DNA from 2 places in the Sphingomonas sp. EU05-FHT14C10 genome. Region 2 is predicted to be linked to the other one. Evidence: riboswitches for the same ligand, from Rfam matches in the RefSeq annotation. Region 2 holds a riboswitch; the other holds the start of a gene.
The links. A riboswitch is a leader RNA that binds a small molecule or an ion and turns the genes downstream of it on or off. The one in region 2 is predicted to bind cobalamin.
Positions count from the first base shown of each region.

Region 1: another riboswitch for cobalamin. It lies ahead of AC3WT0_RS14485 (TonB-dependent receptor plug domain-containing protein); the one in region 2 lies ahead of metE (5-methyltetrahydropteroyltriglutamate--homocysteine S-methyltransferase).

Region 1 is NZ_JBYTEN010000015.1:74,705-83,262, forward strand. Features, by position in the region: gene AC3WT0_RS14480 (molybdopterin-dependent oxidoreductase) at 1-1,194, opposite strand, end outside; cobalamin riboswitch at 1,312-1,532, shown strand; gene AC3WT0_RS14485 (TonB-dependent receptor plug domain-containing protein) at 1,708-3,648, shown strand; gene AC3WT0_RS14490 (ABC transporter substrate-binding protein) at 3,653-4,474, opposite strand; gene AC3WT0_RS14495 (FecCD family ABC transporter permease) at 4,513-5,502, shown strand; gene AC3WT0_RS14500 (ABC transporter ATP-binding protein) at 5,496-6,272, shown strand; gene AC3WT0_RS14505 (hypothetical protein) at 6,304-6,660, shown strand; gene AC3WT0_RS14510 (alpha/beta fold hydrolase) at 6,660-7,730, shown strand; gene AC3WT0_RS14515 (GNAT family N-acetyltransferase) at 7,727-8,272, shown strand; gene AC3WT0_RS14520 (esterase/lipase family protein) at 8,294-8,558, shown strand, end outside.
Region 2 is NZ_JBYTEN010000003.1:120,150-128,707, reverse strand. Features, by position in the region: gene AC3WT0_RS05285 (acyl-CoA thioesterase) at 1-28, opposite strand, end outside; gene metE (5-methyltetrahydropteroyltriglutamate--homocysteine S-methyltransferase) at 15-2,330, opposite strand; cobalamin riboswitch at 2,448-2,665, opposite strand; gene AC3WT0_RS05275 (organic hydroperoxide resistance protein) at 2,904-3,332, shown strand; gene AC3WT0_RS05270 (hypothetical protein) at 3,391-3,861, opposite strand; gene AC3WT0_RS05265 (hypothetical protein) at 3,885-4,415, opposite strand; tRNA gene AC3WT0_RS05260 (tRNA-Pro) at 4,627-4,703, opposite strand; gene yajC (preprotein translocase subunit YajC) at 4,896-5,237, shown strand; gene secD (protein translocase subunit SecD) at 5,237-6,835, shown strand; gene secF (protein translocase subunit SecF) at 6,851-7,822, shown strand; gene AC3WT0_RS05240 (Mth938-like domain-containing protein) at 7,822-8,205, shown strand; gene AC3WT0_RS05235 (glycosyltransferase) at 8,256-8,558, opposite strand, start outside.

The sequences.
Region 1 (8,558 bases), on a different contig from region 2:
CATATAGCCGCCGGGGTTCCAATTGGGTTTGAAGGGCTGCGCGACGCCGGCACCGTTGGTGACGCGGCTCATCAGCGTCAACGCGCCGCGCGGAACGGGCGGGAACAGCGCCTCGAAGCGGCGGAAGCTGTAGCGCCCCTCGTCATGGCCGAGCGCCGCGCGTTGCCAGCTCCGGCCGCCGTCGATCGACACATCCACCGAGGCAACGCCTTGGTCGCCGCCCATCGCGATGCCGCGCACCGACAGCGGCGCACCGGCGACCACCGTCGCGCCATCGGCCAGATTGGTCACGAAGGAGCGCGGCGGCATGGTGCTGATCGGCTGGGTCGGGAAATCCTTGGCCCCCGGCACCACATTCGCGCCCGGAGCCGAGGGTACGCGATAGGCCTTCGCCATCCAGTAATTCTCGTCCGGCGCGGTCAGCACCTCGATATCGTCGAGCATCTTCACCCAATAGGTCGAGAACCAGCCGGGTACGATCAGCCTGAGCGGGAAGCCGTTGAGCAGGGGCAACTGCTCGCCGTTCATGCCGTAAGCGACGATCACCTCGTCGCTGAGCGCATGATCGATCGACAGCGACTTGAAATAATCGGGATCGGGCATCAACGGCTGATCGGCGGCGCCGAAACGCACCGCGACCGAACCCGCTTTCACCCCGGCCTGCGCGAGCAGATCCTTCAGCCGCACGCCCAGCCAGCGCGCATTGCCCATGGCGCCGTTGCGCCACTGCGCGCCGGGCACGCGCGGCTCGAACAGCCCGCGCGAATTGCCCGAGCATTGGTTGACCGCAGCAATTTCGACACGCGGCATCGCGATGATGTCCCCGACCGCGAGGCTCAGTTCGCGGGTGACATTGCCGCGCACTTTCAGCCGCCACGCATCGACGTCGACGTCGGTCGGCACCTGCGCGAGGTGCCAGCGAACATAGAAACGATCATTGGGCGTGAAGACGCCCTGGTCGAACACCTCGAACGGCGTTTCGAGCAGCGGCGGCCGGTTGCGCTGCAAGATCATCTCGCCCTTTTCGGGGAAGGCCTTGGTCAGCGCGCGCTCGCTGGGTCCGCCCGGGAGCCGGAGGTCCACCAGACCGCCGCCGGCAACGGCCGCCGCTGCGCCCGCGCCCGCCAGCCCCGCGCCGGCGAGCAACCGCCGGCGGCTGAGCGCATAGGCAAGCGACGCATCGAGCCGGTCCACCATTCTTCTCTCCTTTGCTTCGCGCTTGCCCCCGTTCGGGCGGCGAAGGCAAGTCCGAACATGGCTTGGCGAAGCGCACGAAGACCGCTAGGTGCGGCGGCGACGCAGGGTAATAGCCCTCGTCGAGATCGCGCCGGTGCCCCGCAAGGGGCCTAAGAGGGAATGCGGAGCGGGCGGAAGCCCGCAAGCCGCGGCTGTCCCTGCAACTGTGAGCGGCGAGCGCGATGCCCATGCCTTCCTTCCGGGGAAGGCGGCCACTGGACCAAAACAGGTCCGGGAAGGCGGGCATCGGGCGATGACCCGCGAGCCAGGAGACCTGCCGGTGCGATGTCGCTCTTGCCATGGTCCAGGGAAAGGCCAGGGCACGGTCCTCCGTCTGAGCGACGAACGAGCGGCTGGGGCCGCACGGTGCGAAGCTCGCGGGCGCCATCCGGGCGTCGGTCCGCGCGCTTGCCCGGCCGGATAACGGCAGGCCCCCGCCTTTGTCGCTAAGACGCCGGGGGGTTTGTTACGATGAAGAGCATTTTCCATTCCGCCTCGCTGGCCGCCGTCGCGGCCATGCTGGCGCCTATGCCCGCCTTCGCCGCCGATGATGACGGTGCGACCGGCAACGACATCATCATCACCGCCAGCCGCACCGGCCAGCCCGAGCAGCTCGACAATATCGGCGTTTCGGCGACGCTGCTCGACGCACAGGCGCTCGACCAGCGCCAGACGCGGATCGTGTCGGACATCCTGCGCGACGTGCCGGGCGTCGCCGTCAGCCGCACCGGCAATGTCGGCGGGATGACGCAGGTCCGCATCCGCGGCAGCGAGGCCAACCATGTACTGGTGCTGATCGACGGGATCGAGGTTTCCGATCCCTATCAGGGCGAATATGATTTCGGCACGCTGATCGCCGACCCCGATGCGCGCGTCGAGGTGCTGCGCGGGCAGCAGAGCTCGCTCTACGGGTCGGACGCGATCGGCGGCGTGATCCAGTACATCACCGCATCGGGCCGCGAGACGCCGGGCGTTTCGCTGCGCGCCGAGGGCGGTTCGTTCGACACCGCTTCCGCTGCCGCGCGCGTGGGCGGATCGAGCGGTACGTTCGACTATGCGGCGACCGGATCCTTCTACCACACCGGCGGTACGCCGACCGCGTTCGGCGGCACGCGCGACGTGGGATCGGACAGCGTCGGCGCGTCGCTCAAGCTCAACTGGCAGGCGGCCGAGAACCTCAAGCTCTCGGCGGTCGGGCGCTACAGCTATACCGACGCCGACTATAACAATACCGACTATACGCCCGGCAGCCCGACCTTCGGCTATCTGATCGATTCGCCCGGCGTCCGCACGCGCAACCGCGCCTTCTACGGCCTGCTGCGCGCGCAGCTCGGCCTGCTCGACGATCGCTGGGTGAGCACGCTGACCGGCCAGATCGCCGATACCAAGCGCAACGATTTCGACCATGACGATCGCACCTCGGGCGACAAGGGCACGCGGTACAAGGCCTCGTTCGACAGCAGCTTCCGCATCGGCGAGGGCGCGGTGAAGCACAAGCTGACCGTGGCGACCGACGTCGAGCGCGAGGATTACCAGAACACCTCGCCCGATCCGTTCGGCTTCGTCTTCACCGGCAAGCGCCACACCGACAATGTCGGGCTGATCGGCCAATATGATCTGAGCGTGGGCGACAATTTCACCGCCGGCGCCTCGATCCGCCACGATTTCAACAATCGCTTCGCCGATGCGACCACCTATCGCGCGCAGGCCAGCTACCGTTTCGACAGCGGCACGCGCCTCCACGCCGCGATCGGATCGGGCGTCAAGAATCCCGGCTTCTACGAGCTCTATGGCTATTCGGACGGCCGCTATATCGGCAATCCGAACCTGAAGCCCGAAAAGTCCGAAGGCTGGGAAGCCGGCATCGAACAGGCGTTCGGCGACGTCGCGACGATCGGTGCGACCTGGTTCGACAATCGCCTGAAGGACGAGATCTACACCGCCTATCCGGCGCCCGACTATGTCGCGACGCCCGCCAACCGCACCACCAAGTCGAAGCAGCAGGGCATCGAGACCTATGCCTCGATCCGCCCCTCGCCCCAGTGGCGGATCGATGCGGCCTATACCTGGCTCCATGCGCGCGAGGACGGGCTGGCCGAGGTGCGGCGCCCGAAGAATATCGCCAGCGTCAACGTCGCCTGGACGAGCAAGGACGATCGCTTCACCGGCACGGTCACCGCGCGCTACAATGGCCCGCAGGTCGACCTTGCCTATACCGATCCGTCCTTCATTCCGGATCGGGTGACGCTGAAGAGCTATACGCTGATCAACCTCGCGGCCGACTACAAGCTGACCAAGACGCTTGCCGTCTTCGGCCGGATCGAGAATCTGCTGGCCGAGGATTATCAGGAAATCTTCGGGGTCCGCACTGCGGGACGGGCGGCCTATGTCGGCATTCGCGCCCGTTTCTGAGCGCTCAGCGGCCTGCGGCGCGCAACTGCGCCGCGAGGCTCCTCACCGCCATCGGGTAGGAGGGGCCGCCGCATACCGTGGCGGCCTCCGGAATCCGCAGGCGGGGGATATCGGCGATCGCGGGATGGTGCAGCAACTCCGTCCCGCGATCGACCGTCTTGTCGCTGCTGCTTTCGACGATCAGCATGTCGGGATGCGCGACCACCATCTGCTCCAGCGTCAGCCGCGACAGGACGGGCCGGTCGAGCACGGTCGCGAGGTTGGTTATCCCCAGCCGTTTCATGATGTCGTCGACCAGCGTGCCCGTGCCCGTCAGATAACCGCGGCGCTGATAATAGGCCGCGACCGTGCGCCTGCGCGCCGGCCGCACCCCTTTGAGCTCTTCATTCATCCGCGCGATCAGCGCCTCGCCGCGTTCGGGATGCCCCAGCGCGCGGGCGACCGTGCGAATCTGATCGACGATCTGGGCGTAGCTGTCCGCCGGGGCAAGATCGAGCGTCGCGATCGGGCGGCCCTCCGCGTCGTGGAACGTCGGCGTCGCGCGCCAGGGGCTGGCGATCACCAGATCGGGCCGCGTCATCACGATATCCTCGGCCCGGCCACTCGTCACCGGGAAGCGCCCCGCCTCGCGCGCCGCGAAGGACATTGCGGGATCGCGCGCATATTTGGTCAGCCCGACGATCTGGCCCGGATCGGCAAGCGCGAGCAGATATTGATCGGCGCACAGGTTGAGCGACAGGACGCGCCGGGGCGCGGCCGGAGTCGCCTGCGCCATGCCGGCGGCCGCCGCGATCGCCATGGCCATGTTTGCGAGCATCTCGATCATGCCTGCGCGATGCCGCGCCGGGCGGGCGGGCGCAAGCCATGATCCGCCGCCCGATCCTGATCGGCGCGCTTGCCCTGATCGCGATCGCGACGGGGATAGCCTCGCTCGCCTTCGGCAGCGCTCCCCTGCCCTTCGCGCGCGTGATCGGCGCGCTTGCCGGCGCGCACGATCCGGTGGCGCACAGCATCGTGATCGATCTGCGCCTGCCGCGCGCGCTGCTGGCGTTGCTGATCGGCGCGATGCTGGGCGCGGGCGGCGCGGCGCTGCAGGGTTATCTGCGCAATCCGCTCGCCGAACCCGCCGTGCTCGGCGCGTCGAACATGGCGGCGCTGGGCGCGGTGATCATCCTCTATTTCGGCTTCTCGACGCTCAGTCCGCTATTGCTTCCGCTCGCCGCGATCGTCGGAGCGGTCATCGCGATCGCGCCGCTGCTGTTGCTGGCCGGGCGCGCCGAAAGCCCGTTGACGCTGATCCTCGCCGGCGTCGCGATCTGTACGCTTGCCGGTGCGGGGATCAGCCTGGCCCTCAACCTGGCGCCCAATCCCTTTGCGGCCTTCGAGATCATGACCTGGCTGATGGGATCGATCGAAGACAGGTCGATGCTCCATGTCTGGATCGTCCTCCCCTGCGTCGCGATCGGGCTTGGCCTGCTGCTCTGGGATGGGCGTGCGCTGGATGCGCTGAGCCTGGGGGAAGACGGCGCGCAAACGCTGGGGATCGATCTGCGCCGCGTGCGGCTGCGCCTGCTGATCGCGGTCGCGGTCGGCGTCGGCGGCACCGTGGCGGTGGCGGGCGCGATCGGGTTCGTCGGCCTCATCGTACCGCATCTCGTCCGTCCGCTTACCGATCGCACGCCGGGCGCGACTTTGCTCCCCTCGGCGCTGGGCGGCGCGGCGCTGCTCAGCCTTGCCGACATCGCGGTGCGCGTCATCCCAGCGACCAACGAACTCCGCCTTGGCGTCGTCACCGCGCTGCTCGGCGTGCCGGTGTTCCTCGCATGGCTGTTCCGGGAGCGGCGGCTATGGTGATGCTCTCGGTTACCGGGCTCGGCGTAACGCTGGGCGGGCGCAAGGTGCTCGACGGCATCGATGCGCAATTCGCCGCCGGCAACCTGATCGGCATCATCGGCCCCAATGGCGCGGGCAAGTCGACGCTGGCGCGCGCGATGCTCGGGCTGATTGCACCGTCTTCGGGGCAGGCGAGCATCGACGGCGAAGGCGTGAGGACGATCGCACGCGCCGCGCTCGCACGCCGGATCGCCTATCTGCCGCAAGGCCAGACGCTGCACTGGCCGCTCAGCGTCGAACGTCTCGTCGCGCTCGGCCGGTTGCCGCACCTCGGCCCCTTCTCGCGCATGGCGGAGGCAGACCGCACCGCGATCGATACCGCGATCGCCCAAACCGGCATGACCGATCTACGCGACCGCACCGCGACCGAACTGTCGGGCGGCGAACGCGCGCGCGCGCTGCTCGCCCGCGCGCTGGCAGTCGGCGCGCCGGCGCTGATCGCGGACGAACCGCTCGCCGCGCTCGACCCCGGCCATCAACTGCAGGTCATGCAGTTGCTCAAGGCGCGCGCCGACGACGGCGCGCTTGTCATCGCGGTGCTGCACGATCTCACCATGGCCGCGCGCCATTGCGGCCGGCTGCTGCTCCTCGACCGTGGCAGACTGGTCGCCGACGGCACGCCCGCCGACGTGCTGAGGCCCGAATTGCTGCGCAGCACATATGGCGTCGAGGCGTGGTTTGGTGAGGCCGAAGGCGCGCCGCTGATCGTGCCCGTCAAAGCGATGGCTTGACGGATGCTTTTGCGCAGCGAATGATGCGGTAATGAGCAAGGATGGACCCGATCCCGCCGCCTTCTTCCGCGAAATGCTGGGGCAGTGGGAGACGATCGCCAACGAGTTCGGCAGCGGGCTGCTCAAGTCGGGCGAGTTCGCGCGCACCGTGAACAACGCGACCGCCGCGACTGCCAAGGCCCGCGCGATGAGCAGCGAGGTGATGAGCCGCGCGCTCGCCGCCGCCAACATGCCGAGTCGCGAGGAGATCGGTTCGCTGTCCGAACGGATGCAGGCGGTCGAGGATCGGCTGGCGAGGATCGAGGCGCTGCTGACCGAGGGTGCGGCGCCGCCCAAGCCGAGGAAAGACAAGCCGAAGCGGACCAAGACTCCGCCGAAGAAGGGCTGATGGCCACGCTCGCGCCCGACCTTCTGGAACGGGCGCGGCAGGAATTCGATCGCGCGCTTCAGCGCAACATCAAGGGGCTTGGCTATTTCACCTCGCCCGCCCCCGTGCTGGGCGCGAGCACCAAGGACGTGCTGATCAAGCGCGGCACGATGCAGCTTTATCATTACCGGCCGCTGGTGCCCGAGATCTACCGCGTGCCGCTGCTGCTGGTGATGGCGACCACCAATCGCGGCTATATTTTCGACATGGTGCCGGGCCAGAGCCTCGTCGAGTTCCTGCTGCGCGCGGGCTACGACGTGTTCATGCTCGACTGGGAAGTGCCGCGCGCCGACGAATCGGGCCTGCGGATCGAGGATTATGTCCTCGACTTCATTCCCTCCGCCATCGCGCGCATCGCCGAAGAGACGGGCGAGCCCGATTTCACCCTGATCGGCTATTGCTTCGGCGGCGTGCTTTCGACGCTGTGGGCGGCGCTCCACCCCGAAGCGGCGATGAGGAATTTCGTCTGCTTCACGACGCCCGTCGATTTCTCGAAGATGGAGATGTTCCAGGCCTGGGCCGACCGGCGCTATTTCGACGTCGACCGGCTGGTCGACAGCTTCGGCCAATGCCCCGCGGACATGCTCTATGCCGCCTTCGACATGCTCCGCCCGGCGGGTCGCATCGCCGCGAACATCCGGCTGTGGGACAATATGTGGAATGACGACTATGTGAAGTCGTACCGCATGTTCGACCGCTGGGCCGCCGACATGCTGCCGCTTGCCGGCGAATATTTCCGCCAGACGACGCGCCAGCTGATGTGGGACAACAGGCTGATGGAAGGCACGATGAGCGTCGGTGGCCGGCCCGTCGATCTCGCACGCATCACCGCGCCTTTCCTCCACGTCGTCGCCGAGCACGACCATATCGTGCCCTATGCCGCATCGCAGCCGCTCGCCGAGAAGGTTGGATCGACGGACAAGGAAGAAGTGGTGCTGAAGGGCGGGCATGTCAGCCTCGTCGCCGGCGCCAACGCAGTGAAGCGGCTATGGCCGAAGCTGGACGAATGGCTGGGGGAACGATCGATTTGACGAATCTGCCGATCGCCATCAGGCCGTTCCGTCCCGAGGACAGCGATGCGATGATGCGCTTTGCGCGTTCGCTTCCCGAACATGACCTGCTTTTCCTCAGCCGCGACATCAAGCATCGCAAGGTGGTCGATGCCTGGGTGGAAGCGATCGACGACGGTTTCATCGACAGCCTCGTCGCCGAGGATGGCGGTGCGACGCTGGGGACGGCGGCGCTGGTCCGCGACCCGCTCGGCTGGTCGCCGCATGTCGGCGAAGTGCGTCTGCTCGTCTCGCCGCATTATCGCGGGCAAGGCGTCGGCCGCGCGCTGCTCGAGGAATTGTTCGGCATCGCGATCAGGCGCGAATGCCAGAAGCTGATCGCGCGGATGACGCCCGACCAGACGGGCGCGATCGCCTTGTTCGAGAGCTTCGGGTTCCGGGGCGAGGCGATGCTGCGCGACCATGTGATGGACCGTGCAGGCGCTGTTCACGATCTTGCGATATTGAGTCTCGACGTGGCGCGCGCCGCCGCGCAGCGCGAGGCGTTCGGATTTGACAGATAGAAGCACCGGGAGAGTTTGAGAATGGCGACCATAGCCGATGCCACCGCGATACGCCCGCCCTCGGCGCTGCTGGCGCTGAGCGAGCTGCCGCGCGCGCTGGCCGAACTGGGAAGCCTGCCGCTGGCGACGCCGCTGCTCGCGACCGCGCCGCGCGGCGACGGACATGCGGTGCTTGTTCTGCCGGGCTTCATCACCACCGACCTGTCGACCGGGCCGCTGCGCCGCTATCTCGCGCAGCTCGGCTATGACGCGCATGCCTGGAAGCTGGGCCGCAACCTCGGGCCCC
Region 2 (8,558 bases):
CCTCGGGCCGATCCTCACTGCGCGTCATAGGCCGCCTTCACGCGCAGGCGCTGCGCCGCGCCGACCATGGCGACCAGCGCGGGCTTCACCTCGTCCCACTTGCGCGTCTTGAGCCCGCAATCGGGGTTCACCCACAATTGCGCGGCGGGCACGCGCTTCGCCGCGAGCGTGAGCAATTCGGCCATCTCGCCTTCGGCCGGGATGCGCGGCGCGTGGATGTCGTAGACGCCCGGCCCGATATCGTTGGGATAGGCATAGCTGGCGAAGGCGCCGAGCAGTTCCATCCGCGACCGCGCCGTCTCGATCGAGATCACATCGGCATCCATCGCCCCGATCGAGGGCAGGATGTCGTTGAACTCCGAATAGCACATATGCGTGTGGATCTGCGTCTCGTCGCCCACGCCAGAGGCGGCGATGCGGAAGCAGTCGACCGACCAGTCGAGATAATGCTGCCAGTCGGCGCGGCGCAGCGGCAGGCCCTCGCGCAGCGCCGCCTCGTCGATCTGGATGATCTGCGCGCCGGCGGCCTCGAGGTCGACCACCTCGTCGCGGATCGCGAGCGCGATCTGGCGGCAGCTTGCCTCGCGCGGCTGGTCGTCGCGCACGAAGGACCAGTTGAGGATGGTGACGGGGCCGGTCAGCATCCCCTTCATCGGCCGGGCGGTCAGCGACTGGGCATAGCGCCACCAGTCCACCGTCATCGGATCGGGCCGCGAGACGTCGCCGAACAGCAGGGGCGGGCGCACGCAGCGCGATCCATAGCTTTGCACCCAGCCCGCGCGCGTGAAGGCGAATCCGGCAAGCTGCTCGCCGAAATATTGCACCATGTCGTTGCGCTCGAACTCGCCATGGACGAGCACGTCGAGCCCGATTTCCTCCTGCCAGGCGACGGCATCGCGCGTCGCATCGCGCAGGAAGGCCTCATAGCCGGCCGCGTCGAGCTCGCCCTTGCCGTGGAGCGCGCGGGCGTGGCGGACCTCGGCGGTCTGCGGGAAGGACCCGATCGTGGTGGTCGGGAAGGCGGGCAGGCCGAGCCGCGCCTGCTGCGCCGCCTTGCGCGCGGCGAAGGGCGATGTCCGCTGCGTCATCGCCGCGTCGACGGCGGCGACGCGCGCCTGCACCCTGGGATCGTGGATCAGCGGCGAGGTGAGGCGCGCGGCCGCCGCCACCCGCGAGTCCTCCAGCTCGGCGCGGACCGCGTCGCGCCCTTGGTTGAGCGCTTTGGCGATCGTCGCGAGCTCGCCGATCTTCTGCGCGGCGAAGGACAGCCACTGCTTCACCTGCGGGTCGAGCGCGGTTTCGAGCGCAAGGTCGACGGGGACGTGGAGCAGCGAGCAGGACGGCGCGATCACCACGTCGCGCGTCGCCGCGATCGGGGCGATGCGATCGATGATCGCGTCCAGATCGGCGCGCCAGACGTTGCGCCCGTCGATCACGCCCAGCGACAGCAATTGCGTGGCGCGCAGCCGCGCGGCGACCGGGGCAAGCTGGTCGGGCGCGCGGACCAGATCGACATGCAGGCCGTGGACGGGGAGTGCGACGGCGAGGTCGAGATTGTCGCCCAGTCCGCCGAAATAGCTGGTGAGCATCAGCTTGGCGCCCTTGGTCGCCAGCCGGGCATAGGCGCGGCGGAAGGCGTCGCGCTGCGCGTCGCTCAGGTCGAGCACCAGCGCCGGCTCGTCGATCTGCACCCAGTCGGCGCCCAGCGCGACCAGCTTCCAGATCACATCCTCATAGACGGGGAGCAGCGCGTCGAGCAGGTCGAGCGGATCGACGCCCTCGCCCTTGGCGAGCGAAAGGAAAGTGACGGGGCCGAGCAGGACGGGCCGGGTCTGATAGCCCAGCGCCTTCGCTTCGGCGAACTGGTCGAGGATGCGCGTCGACGACAGCGCGAAACGCTGGCCGGCGGCAAGCTCGGGCACCAGATAATGATAGTTGGTGTCGAACCATTTGGTCATTTCCTGCGCGGTCGCGTCGATCGCGTGCGCGCAGCCGTCATGCCCCTTGTCGGCAGCACCCTGCGTGCCGCGCGCCATCGCGAAATAGGTGGCGAGGTCGACGTCGCCGCCGTGCCAGCCGTAGCGCGCGGGAACGGCGCCCACCATCGCGCTGGTATCGAGCGCATGGTCGTAGAGCGAGAAATCGCCCGAGGGCAGGATATCGGCGCCCAGCGCCTTCTGGCGCGCCCATGCGGCGGCGCGCAGTCCGCTTGCCGAGGCAAGCAACGCGGCGGCGCTGCTTTTGCCTGACCAGTGGCTTTCGAGCGCGAACTTCAGTTCGCGGCGCGGGCCGATGCGGGGGAAACCGAGGGTGGCGACAGTCGCGGTCATCGTCTTCAAGCCTTGCGTTGGGCAAGGTGAGGGGTCTGACGCACGATGCACGGGAATCCGCACCCGCCGGCAAGCCGGGCGCAGCCATGCACGCGGCCTGACCGGACACCCCGCCGGAGGACGTTATCTGACGAGGCAGGTCTCCTGGCTCACGGATCGCAGCGGCGGTCTGGCCTTCCCGATCCTTGCCGGATCAGTGACACGTATCGACCGCCGCTCACCGCTTACAGTTGCGGGGGCAGCGCCGGACTGGCCCCGAGGGGCGTCACCGGCTTCCCGTCTTAGCTCCGCACCGCCCGGGGGTGACGCGAAGAACCTCGACAGCTTCAGGATAGGCAAAGCCGCGCGCCTGTCAATCCACATATAAAGAAATCTTTATATCCATTCCATCATTGCGCGAGGGCGGAAATCGCACCGGATGGCCGCGCTTGGCTCGCAACGGCGATGCAACGAAAAAAATCGCACACGATATAATGGCAGGCCTTGACCACCATGCTCGCTGCGCCTATTTGTCGAGCACACGATTTGATCGTGTACGATATAAAAGCCGACGAAAGACGAAAGGAAGCCCTCATGTCCGTGAACGTCCTCTATCAGACCTCCGCCCGCGCCACCGGCGGCCGCGACGGGCACAGCGCCACGCTCGACGGCGCCGTCGACGTCAAGCTGACCACCCCCAAGGAACTGGGCGGCGCGGGCGGCGACGGGGTGAACCCCGAGCAGCTTTTCGCGACCGGCTATGCCGCCTGCTTCATCGGCGCGATGAAGTTCGTCGCCTCGCAGGGCGGCACCGCCAAGGTTCCCGCCGACACCGCCGTCACCGCGACGGTCGGCATCGGCCCGCGCTCGGAAGGCGGCTTCGGCCTCGCCATCGCGCTCGAAGTCTCGCTGCCGGGCGTCCCGCGCGACCAGGCCGAGGAGCTCGTCGCCAAGGCGCATCAGGTCTGCCCCTATTCGAACGCCACGCGCAACAATGTCGACGTCCAGCTGACCGTCGCCTGATCGGCCCGATCGGTTTCTGGAAAAGCCCCCGGCTGCGCTGCGGCCGGGGGCTTTCGTTTCAGCTTGTGGGCTTTGCGGCGGGCTTGAGGAAGGATTTGGTGCCTTCCTCGCTCATCTCTTCCTCGGCGGTCTTGCAGAAGGCGGCCTTGCGCGGCGCTGCCTCGTCGATCATCAGCCCGACGAGCGACCCGAAGCCCACCAGCGTGCGGTCGCGGAACATGCTCTTGTCCGCATCGGTCGGCAGGTCGGGCAGGCTTTCGTTGATCACCGCAGTCAGCGCGCCTTTGACGGCTTCCTCGTTCATGTCGATGCTGTCGCACAGCACGGCGGCGGCGGTCGCATGCGCCACCAGGTTGAGCACTGCCACCTGCCGCACGGTCAGGTCCTTGCCCAGCCGGTCGGTGATGATGTGGCGCGCCGGATTGTCGGCGATCGCCGGTGCTGCGCGCTTGGCTTTTGCCTTGGTCGCGGCCTGCGCCGGCGCCGTGGCGAGGATTGCGATCGCGAGCATGTAGGTCGCTGATTTCATATCCATTCTCCCCGATCTGCCGGTCAGTATCCGCCGAACTCGCGGCGCGTCCATTTCGACGAGAATTCGCCATATTTATAGCAGGTCGCCTGCCGCCGGTAGCAGACGACATTGTCCGCCGGGCTGTACTGGCCATAGCGATCGCCATAGCGGCCATTGTCGTAATAATCGTCGTCATGATGCTTGTTGCTGCTCGCCGCGCCCGCGACGATCGCACCGATCACCAGCGCGCCGATCACGCCCGCCGCCACGGCATCGCCCTTGCCGCCCTTGCCGCAATCCTTGTTGGTCGCCGGATCGAGATTCTGCACGCGCCCGTTCCACACATACATGGACACGCAGTCCTTCGATCCGCTGTTCCACCAGTAGGATCGGTCGTTGGCGTTGCGCGTCAGGCTGTAGCCGCGCTGCCCCAGCGCGGATTCGGCGGACGATCCCCTGATGCCGATCAGGTCGCGAAGATTGCTTGCCTGCGCCGATGCGGGTGCCGCCGGAAGCAACGCCCCGGCCATTATGATGCCGATCGCGGCCATGCGGCCATATTGTCGTGTCATGCCTCGTCCTCCTCCGACTCGCGGCACGCCGGCTGCGGCCGGCATCCCTCCGTTGCGCGAACCCGAATGCCGCCGCCTGTTACTGCGACATGCACGTTGCCGGCGGACGACAAGCCCCGCGCCGCCGGAAATCCATCTGAAGCTGGAAGAGGTTGCGCGCGGCCCCGGCGCTTGTCCAGCGCCCGTGCGATGCTGCGGCTTTAGGATGAAATGGTCGGGGCGACAGGATTCGAACCTGCGACCCCCACACCCCCAGTGTGATGCGCTACCAGGCTGCGCTACGCCCCGACCAGGCGGACTCGACCTGTCGGCCGACGTCCGGAGCCGCGCCCCTTAAGGCCATGCGCGCGCCGACGCAAGCAGGGAGCGTGCGCCCGCCCCCTGCAACCAATGTTGCGCCCCCGCGCCCTTACGTGATAGGCGCGCGGCTTTCCGGGGGACTTTGGGCTGTCCCTCCCTGATCAGGCGATAAAGAAAACGATGTTCGCAACCCCCGCTTTCGCACAGGCCGCAGGCGGCGCGTCCGCCGCAGGCACGGGCGCCTTCTTCGTGCAGATGGTGCCGCTGCTCTTCATCTTCGTCATCTTCTACTTCCTGCTGATCCGTCCGCAGCAGCAGCGGATGAAGAAGCATCGCGCGATGATCGATGCCGCCAAGAAGGGCGATAGCGTCGTCACCGGCGGCGGCCTCGTCGGCAAGGTGACCAAGGTCGAGGACGAGTTCGTCGAGATCGAGCTGGCGCCCAGCGTGCGCGTCCGCGCGGTCAAGTCGACGTTGACGGACATCACGCCGCTCGGCGGCGGAAAGCCGGCAAACGACTGATGCTCGATTTCCCGCGCTGGAAGGTGGTGGGGATTCTCGCCGTCGTCATCCTCGGTGTGATGATGGCGGTGCCCAGCCTTGTTCCCGAATCGGCCTGGCCCAAATGGCTGCCCGCGCCCCGCGTCAATCTGGGGCTCGATCTGTCGGGCGGCAGCCACCTGCTGCTCGAGGCGGATTCGACCGATATCGCCAAGCAGCGTCTGGAACAGATGCAGGAAACGATCCGCACCGAGATGCGGCGCGGCAACCCCCGCATCGATATCGGCGATATCTCGACGCAGGGCGGCCGGCTGGCCTTCCTCGTCCGCGATCAGGCGCAGACCGATGCCGCGGTCGAGCGCGTCCGCGCGCTGACCCAGGGCGTCGGCGTCACCGGCCAGCGCGACTGGGACGTGAAGGTCGAGGATAGCAGCCGCGTCATCGTCACGCCGACCCCGGCCGGCCTTGCCGCCGCGACCAACAGCGCGATGCAGGTCGCGACCGAGGTCGTCCGCAAGCGCATCGACGAAATGGGCACCAAGGAGCCGACGATCATCCGCCAGGGCGCGACGCGCATTCTGGTGCAGGTCCCCGGCCTCCAGAACCCCGAAGCGCTCAAGCAGCTGCTCGGCAAGACCGCCAAGCTCGAATTCAAGATGGTCGATCTGACCGCGACCGCCACCGACATCGCGCAGAACCACGCGCCGGTCGGCAGCCAGATCCTGCCTTATCCCGATGCGCCGGGTAATGGACCCAAGGCGATCGCCGTCCACCGCCAGGTGATGATATCGGGCGATCAGCTCATCGACGCGCAGCAGGGCTTCGACCAGCGCACCAATATGCCCGTCGTCAACATCCGCTTCGACGGGCAGGGCGGCCGCAAGTTCGCGAAGGTCACGCAGGAAAATACAGGCAAGCCCTTCGCGATGATCCTCGACAACAGCGTGCTGTCGGCGCCCAACATCAACGAACCGATCCTCGGCGGTCAGGCGCAGATCAGCGGCAATTTCACCGTCGAAAGCGCCAACCAGCTCGCCATCGCGCTGCGTTCGGGCAAGCTGCCCGTGGCGCTCAAGGTGATCGAGGAACGCACCGTCGGGCCGCAGCTCGGCGCTGACTCGATCCGCGCGGGCATCCTCGCCTCGACGATCGCGGCGGTGGCGGTGATCATCTTCATGCTCGTCACCTATGGCCGCTTCGGCATCTACGCCAACCTCGCCGTGGTGATTAACATCTTCGTGATCCTCGGCGTCATGGGCCTGCTCGGCGCGACGCTGACGCTGCCCGGCATCGCCGGCTTCGTGCTCACCATCGGCACCGCGGTCGACGCCAACGTGCTGATCAACGAACGCATCCGCGAAGAGCGGCGGCGCGGGCGCAGCGTCGTCCAGGCCGTCGAACATGGCTATAAGGAAGCCAGCCGCACCATCTTCGAGGCGAACGTGACGCACGCGATCGCAGGCCTGATCATGCTCGTGCTCGGCTCCGGGCCGATCAAGGGCTTCGCCATCGTGCTGCTGATCGGCATCGCCACGTCGGTGTTCACCGCCGTCACCTTCACCCGCATGCTCGTCGCCGGCTGGATCCGCAGGAACCGCCCGACCGAGATGAACATTTAAGGGCGGGAGCGAACCATGCGACTTTTGAAACTCGTCCCCGACAATACCAATCTCGGCTTCGTCAAGCTGCGCTTCTGGGCCTTCGGGCTCACTGCGCTCCTGACCCTGCTCGCGGTCGGCGCGGTCGCCACGCGCGGCCTCAATCTCGGCGTCGACTTCGTCGGCGGCCTGATGATCGAGGCCAAGTTCCAGCAGGTCCCGCAGCTCGATCAGGTGCGCTCGGATGTCGACAGGCTGGGCGTCGGCGAAGGCCAGCTCCAGCAGTTCGGCGATCCCAACACCGTGTCGATCCGCCTGCCGCTCCCGGCGAGCGAGGATCCCGGCGCGACCAATGCCGTCGTCCGCAAGGTGCAGGGCGCGCTGTCGGCCAAATATCCCGGCGTCGTGTTCAACAAGGCCGATACCGTCTCGGGCAAGGTCTCGGACGAACTGATCCGCAACGGCATCATCGCGGTGCTGCTCGCGATCATCGGCATCGCGATCTTCTCGTGGCTGCGCTACGAATGGCAGTTCGGCATCTCGACCGCCGTCGCCATTCTGCACGACGTGCTGATGACGCTCGGCTTCTTCGCGGTCACGCGGCTGGAATTCGATCTCAACATCGTCGCCGCCGTGCTCACGATCATCGGCTACTCGATCAACGACAAGATGGTGATCGACGATCGCATCCGCGAAAATATGCGGAAATATCGCCAGATGGACATGAAGTCGCTGATCGACCTTTCGGTGAACGAAACGCTGCCGCGTACCGTGATGACCTCGATCACCGTGCTCATCGCGCTGGGCGCGCTGCTGATCTGGGGCGGCCATGTGCTGCGCGGCTTCACCGCCGCCATGATGCTCGGCATCGTCGTCGGCACCTACTCGTCGATCTACGTGTCGTCGTCGCTGCTCATCACCCTCGGCCTCACCCCGCGTGCGCCCGATCGCAAGGCGAACGCCGCCAGCGTCGCCAGCGGCGCCGAACGGGTCGGCCCGCGCGACTGATGGCGGGCAAGGATATCGGCGTCCGCGTCTCGCGCGATCGCGCGGGCGCGGGGCCGATGGTCACCGGCTTTGCGGGGCGCGGCTTCCGCGTCGATGGCGTCGCGATGGAAGGCGCGCTGCTCACGCCCTTATGGGCGCGCGAATGGGCCGATCCCGCGATCGACGAAGCCGCGATCGCCGATCTGCTTGCCTTTGGCCCGCCGCCCGAATTCATCCTGATCGGCACGGGCAGCAGCCTGCTCCGTCCGCCGCCCGCCTTCGTCGCCGCGATCGAGGCGCTCGGCATCGGCGTCGAGGCGATGGACAGCCGCGCCGCCGCGCGCGCCTGGGGCGTATTGCGCGCCGAAGACCGCTGGATCGCCGCCGCGCTGATGCCGCTCTGACTCCCCGTCATTGCGAGCGCAGCGAAGCAATCCAGAGCGGCGCCTGACGTTCAGTCTGGATTGCTTCGCTGCGCTCGCAATGACGCTGCTTTCCCTGCAATCCCGGACAAATGCTCGAACAGCACCTGGCTATTGGCTTCCCAGGTAAACCCCTCAGCCGCGCGCCGCACGACATCGCGGTCCGGCGGCGTGGCGAGCAGCTCTTTCACGGCATCTGAAATCGCCTCGGGCGTGCGCGCCACGATCCGCCCCGCGCCGTCGTCGCGCAGCAGTTCGCGCGCTCCGCCCACGTCGGCGATCACGATCGGCGTTCCGCAGGCCAGCGCCTCGACCCAGGCATTGGCCAGCCCTTC